Regions from separate parts of the Vibrio rumoiensis genome, predicted to be linked through region 2. Evidence: riboswitches for the same ligand, from Rfam matches in the RefSeq annotation. Region 2 holds a riboswitch; each other region holds the start of a gene.

Region 1 (2,174 bases), on a different replicon from region 2:
GCCAACTGCTCCCAACCGGCCATGACAACAAAGACCATGAAAAAGACACTGGCTCGAAGTAGGGTTTGATGTTCTAGCAGCCATGTGTCCATTCAATGCGTCCTATTCTGGTTAATGGGTTAGTTGATTACTTCTCGTTTTAGTTTGAGCGGGTTGTAAATATGAACGATTGCCATCACACCATGGCCAACTAAGTAAGCCTCAACCAATCCTGTTAAGGTTTTATGCCAGTGTAATAGGTTAGGCGCAAGAGTGAGGTTTAAGTTCCAACTGATAAACCAACTGATACCGGTTATATAAACAAGACATAAAGCACCGAGTCCCAACCCTTGAATACAAGAAGAAATACCGTAGGGTTTTGATTCTGGCAAGGTCAATTGAGTGAGCAATTTAATGTCAGATTTTAACGGTTGCCACTGGTTACAAAGATATGGAAAGTAATATTTAAATCCACGTTGTTTAAAGGCGACGACAATAAAAAGGCTTCCAAAGAACACGAGACTGATACCGACTACGATATGTGCCCATGTTCCCAAATACTCTAACGTGCTTTGACCGATTTCTCCTTGTTTATTCACGTGCATAATATTGCTGAGTAACACTTCCAGGAGTACTAGCATCATCACGGTTAGATGTAGGTGGCGAATGGCAGTTGATTGATGCTGTTTTAAGTAATGAAAAAAAGGAGAGGTGATGTCCATAGCGTTTCCTTAACAGTGGCAAATAAATAGAAGTCACTAGAATAACGAATGAAACTTAATGATTGCTTAATACAAGTGAATTAATTTAGCCTTTACATTATGGAGGCAAATCTTTAGATTAGGCTTCATTAGTCGGGGAGCCATTAGGCTGAGATCACAATTGTGAGACCCGTTGAACCTGATCCAATTAACACTGGCGTAGGGAACTAATATTAACGTGTGGTAGGTCGCTCTTCTATCTCTGCATGTATATTACTTCCACACGTATAAGGAAGTATGTTATGTCCCAACAATACCACACATCTCCCCCTCAAATTCCTAATGTTTTAACCATTGCCGGCTCCGATTCTGGCGGTGGCGCAGGCATTCAAGCCGACATTAAAGCGATTTCTGCTACTGGTGGTTTTGCTTGTTCTGCGATTACGGCTCTTACTGCGCAAAATACCCAAGGTGTCGATGCTATTTTCCCTGTTTCTGCTGAATTTGTTGGCCAGCAATTAGATGCCATCTTTTCAGACATAAATATTGCAGCTGTGAAAATAGGGATGCTTAATGATAGTAGTGTGATTGAAGTGATTGCCCAAAAGTTAGCGCACTATAACTTAATGAATGTGGTGTTAGATCCAGTTATGGTTGCCACCAGTGGTGACCCATTAATTCAACTATCCGCCATTAACACGCTGAAAGAAAAGCTTATTCCATTAGTAAGGCTCATAACGCCAAATTTACCCGAAGCGGGCTTATTAATTGGCGAGCCGGAACCAAAGTCAGAACGTGAAATTGAGGGGTTTATTGAAAAGCTAAAAGCCCATTCAGAATTACATAACGTAGATATTTTATTAAAAGGTGGGCACTTTAAAGGTGAGGAAAGCCGAGATTGGCTTATTCAAAGAAACCAAACTGCGGTCTATACACACCAACGTATTGTCACCAAAAATACTCACGGAACAGGGTGCACACTTTCTTCTGCTATCGCGTCTTATTTAGCGCAGGGTTTTGAGCTCACTGAAGCTGTTGGACATGCTAAGCAGTATTTATCAAGAGCACTAACTCATGCCGATGAGCTTAATGTAGGTAAGGGCGCGGGTCCCGTTCATCATTTTTATACTCTTCGCACTTGATGCTGCAGCGTTGTTGCTTACATCCACCAAACCAAAATAATTGGGTATATACCAGTCGCAGTTATTTACTCGATTTAGGCGGTAGCGTCTGTTGCCGTCTTTCTAATAATTTAGCACCACCTCTGTAAACAAAGAGCGACCATAGGATTAGAGTACAACCAATTACTTTTCCTGCTGGCATATCATCGCCATAAAACACCACACTTAATGAACTCGCCCATACGGGCTCCAAAATCATAATAATGGCTGCATTGCCTGAGGTGGTAAGTTTTTGCCCCATGGTTTGCATCACATAACGTAAGCTAGTGGCGACAATGGTACTGAGGGCGAGCCACATCCAGGTGGTTTCTGA
Region 2 (2,174 bases):
AATAAGGATCCGATAAAATCCAACTGATATTCAAGCTAGGGGCGTGCTGAACCAACGCCCCTATGGTTGCGCAGACAAACAAACCGATAGTCAGCGCAACCGCAATACCGAGCTTAGGAACAGAAACATTAACCACGTTGCCAACCTGTTGTCGTCTTGAAAAATAAAAATCGATTCATGTACTTATTATGCTTTTATTGTGACAAAGCCATTTGCCATTCTCGCGTCCAACCTTTCAACTGTTTAGCCACCACTTCTGGCTCTAACGACAACATCTTGTTTGGCACCGTTAATTGCTCATAACCTTTTGGTAATTTAACGTCTGTCACTGGGTACATCCAATTACCGGTTGCCATTACCGATTGAAAATCATCCGTTAAGATAAAGTGCATAAACTCATCGGCCAACTTAGGATGCTTGGTACTTGCCACTTTAGCTGCCAATTCTATTTGCGCGTATTGGCCTTCTGAAAAATTAGCAGCAGCATAGCGATCATCATTTTCAGCAATAATGTGATAAGCCGGAGAGGTACTATAAGACAACACCATGTCACTCTCCCCTTTTAAAAACATCGGGTAAGAATCTGACCACCCTTTGCTCACGGTAACGGTTTTGTCAGCAATTTTCTGCCAAGCTTGCGCCGCATTATCGCCATACACCGCTTTCACCCACAGTAATAGACCTTGGCCGGTAATCGAGGTGCGTGGATCTTGATAGATAATATTGAAATCATCACGTTCCACTAATTCTTTTAAACTTTTCGGCGGATGGTTCATTTTGGTTTTGTTATAGATAAACGCGAAATATCCATAATCAAAAGGCACAAAATAAGGGTTATTCCAACCACCGGGAATAGTCACTTGAGAGGTATCAACATCATGCTTGGCAAGCAACCCTGTCTGCTGAGCTTGCGCCATAATGTTGTTATTTAGCCCGAGTACGACATCCGCCTTAGTGTTATTACCCTCTAAACGAATACGACTGAGCACCGATCCGCCATCATCCAAGGCGACGAAGTTCAAGTTGCATCCACACTGGCTTTCAAAAGCTTGTTTAATTTTAGGACCGGGTCCCCAATCAGAGGTAAAAGAATCGTAGGTATAAACGGTTAAGGTAGGCTTTTGATCAGCCATTACCGAAGAAGACAAAGCGGCAATACAAGAGAGCGAAAGAAAAGTAATAGCTTTAGATGTGAAGTTCACTAGATCAATCCTTATTTAGTGAGCGGCACAGGGAATAAGGAGAAAAGGAAACAAATCCTACTCAATTCCTACGCCAGCATTATCTGGTTCAGGTCACGGGTGTTATCTCAGCCAAATCACATGATTCAGCACCCCGATGAGTTGTATGGCCAAGTAATCTTATGGGACTCGTCTCTTGACGTTACTTGGGCATATAAATTGTAAGTTGTTGCTTAGCAGGAGGCGAGCAGTTCTCCGCGATTAATAACAATAATGTTAGCTAGAGCGTTGATCATAACCCCAACGAGGCACTAAACCTTGCTCGACACCTAAATGATCAAGAATTCTCGCCACCATAAAATCGACTAAATCTTCAATGGTTTTCGGCTGATGATAAAAGCCCGGCGCGGCCGGCATAATGGTGACACCCATTTGCGAAAGCTTGTGCATATTTTCTAGATGCAACGTCGAAAATGGTGTTTCACGTACCACCAGCAAAAGCTGCCCACGCTCTTTCATTACCACATCGGCAGCACGTTCAATTAAGTTATCCGACATACCGTGAGCAATCGAAGCCACACTCCCCGCAGAGCACGGACAGACCACCATTTGTTTTGGCGCAGCCGATCCTGATGCTACCGGAGAAAACCAATCTTCTTTACCGCAAACCACCAATTTCTCACTGCGACAATTAAGATGTTCAACCAACGCTTTTTGCGCAGCTTCCGGTCCACTTGGCAGTTTTAAATCATGCTCGGTAGCCATCACGACACGGGCAGCCGATGAGATGAGCAAATAAACGGTATAGTCTGCGGCTAACAAACACTCTAACAAACGCAACCCATAAGGCGCACCTGATGCGCCAGTAAACGCCAACGTGATCTTCTTTTCCACCAATTGAGACATAATATTTCCCTCAATAAAAAGAGACAAATTCAAAGCAAAAGGATCATAGTGATCTTTATACCTACCATGATCTTTTTGCTTATGATG
Region 3 (2,174 bases), 260 kb from region 2:
CTGATACATCGGGACTGTACCAATTGGCACCGGGCTATTACGCAGAATCCACTCACGAGTTTCATGAATATTACGCCCAGTAGAAAGGTCCATTACGGTATCGCCTCCCCAACGTGTCGACCAAACCAGCTTTTCTACTTCTTCTTCAATAGAGGATGACACCGATGAATTTCCAATGTTTGCATTCACTTTAATTAAGAAATTACGGCCGATAATCATCGGCTCAGATTCTGGATGGTTGATGTTGGATGGAATGATTGCTCGCCCTTCTGCGACTTCACGACGAACAAATTCTGGGGTAATTTCTTGAGGTAAATGTGCACCAAAGTTTTGCCCCGGGTGCTGCTGATTCAATTGCTCATCAGCAAATTTCTGGCGCCCCATATTTTCACGTATTGCGATAAACTCCATTTCAGGGGTAATGATACCTTTCCTTGCATAGTGTAATTGCGTTACACAACAACCAGGTTTCGCTCGACGAATTGGAGGTAAGTTTCCGTACCTAAGGTCATTTAACGTGTCATCATCCAAACGCTGTTGCGTAAAGGCAGAGCTGACGGAGTCAAGAATGTCAGTATCCGTTCGTTCTTCAATCCAAGAGGTTCTTAGCTTAGGAAGCCCTTCATATAAGTTAATTTGATAGTTGGGATCAGTATAAAAACCAGAGGTATCATAAACTTGGATAGGTTCATTAGGCTCTAAAATAGGGTTATCTTTCGTACCACCTACCAAGCTGTTAGAAAGGCTAATTTCACGCATCGGAACACGTAAATCCGAGCGACTACCTTGAATATAAACTTTTTGAGAATTGGGATACGGTTGTACAGACAGAGAATCGATAAAATTCTTAGCGTCCATTCTGGCTTGTTTACGACTTGACGACATAGCATTTTCCTTTAACTGTATGAGTTAGAAGCCCCGAAGGGTAAATGCTTGACGGATTTTGATGCACAAGAGCGGATCTGTAGAAACAGATACACAAATAGAGGGGTAATGTGAATAGATTACTCTTCTCTCGTTCCCTTCGCAGGTATTAGCCTGATCAGGTTCAACGGATCCCGCATAGCGGTCTCAGCCTTATGGCACTCCGACAAGTAGGAAAAGTATATTCGCTCAAATTATAATCATCAACCTTTATTATTCACAAAGTTGATAACTAACAGCTCATATATTATTTATTTTTTAATCTATTAACTAATGATGCAAATAAACTTGATTGTGTTTCTCGTAATTGACCAATTTTGCCATCAAATCTAGATGTCTCTTTTAAATCAAATAACTTAGGTACTGCAATTCGTTGTGAAGAGTAAATGCCTGTATGACCACTAAAATAGTATGCGGTATAACAAGCAACGGCAAAATATAAAATGTACTCTGAACCAAATAGCTCTACCCCCATGATAGTACAAGCAAGCGGAGTATTGGTTGCAGCAGCAAACACCGCGATAAAACCTAACGCGGCGAACAATTCAGGTGGCGCACCTAGAGCCCAAGCTAAAGTATTACCTAACGTGGCTCCAATAAAAAATAATGGCGTAACCTCCCCGCCTTTAAAACCAACCGATAAAGTAAGAGCCGTTAATACTAATTTAAATAACCAGCTATACCATTCAGCCCCACCTTGATGGAAAGCTGAAACAATACTCACCCCACCCTCGCGATAGCTATAGACACCTAAGCCTATATAGTCATAATTACCAATAAGCTTAGTAATTAAAATCACTAGGATGCCGCCAACAAACACTATCAAGTATGGATTTTTCAAAGTCAGTTTAAAGAAGTCCTTTAACGAATGAGTTAACTCACCAAAAAGATAACCAGCTAATCCGAATCCAATACCAGCAACTAAGATTTTAAGCAATAACAATGGGTCGACTTTCACAACATGGTCAAGTAACTGATATGACTCTAAAAAGTCTATTCGATAGTGGGTATGGTGAGCTCCTAGAGCCGTACAGACCATATCTGCAACAATGGCAGCAAAGAGAGCAGGAACTATAGCATCGTACTTTAAACGGCCTATAGCGAGTACTTCTAACGCAAAAATTGCACCAGTCAAAGGGGTGCCAAAAATTGCACCAAACCCCGCCGCAATACCTGAGATTAATAACAATCGTTTATCGGATTCAGATAATTTAAATAACTTGGCAAAATAATTAGAAGCAGCACCACCA

Evidence for each region. A riboswitch is a leader RNA that binds a small molecule or an ion and turns the genes downstream of it on or off. The one in region 2 is predicted to bind thiamine pyrophosphate.
Region 1: another riboswitch for thiamine pyrophosphate. It lies ahead of thiD (bifunctional hydroxymethylpyrimidine kinase/phosphomethylpyrimidine kinase); the one in region 2 lies ahead of thiB (thiamine ABC transporter substrate binding subunit).
Region 3: another riboswitch for thiamine pyrophosphate. It lies ahead of thiC (phosphomethylpyrimidine synthase ThiC); the one in region 2 lies ahead of thiB (thiamine ABC transporter substrate binding subunit).

Annotation. Positions count from the first base shown of each region.
Region 1 is NZ_AP018686.1:662,805-664,978, reverse strand. It holds gene VRUMOI_RS15465 (sterol desaturase family protein) at 1-80, opposite strand, end outside; gene VRUMOI_RS15460 (cytochrome b/b6 domain-containing protein) at 120-701, opposite strand; TPP riboswitch at 825-923, shown strand; gene thiD (bifunctional hydroxymethylpyrimidine kinase/phosphomethylpyrimidine kinase) at 983-1,822, shown strand; gene VRUMOI_RS15450 (DMT family transporter) at 1,884-2,174, opposite strand, start outside.
Region 2 is NZ_AP018685.1:350,648-352,821, reverse strand. It holds gene thiP (thiamine/thiamine pyrophosphate ABC transporter permease ThiP) at 1-136, opposite strand, end outside; gene thiB (thiamine ABC transporter substrate binding subunit) at 195-1,157, opposite strand; TPP riboswitch at 1,251-1,348, opposite strand; gene VRUMOI_RS01670 (flavin prenyltransferase UbiX) at 1,458-2,087, opposite strand.
Region 3 is NZ_AP018685.1:90,814-92,987, reverse strand. It holds gene thiC (phosphomethylpyrimidine synthase ThiC) at 1-885, opposite strand, end outside; TPP riboswitch at 1,003-1,100, opposite strand; gene VRUMOI_RS00450 (voltage-gated chloride channel family protein) at 1,172-2,174, opposite strand, start outside.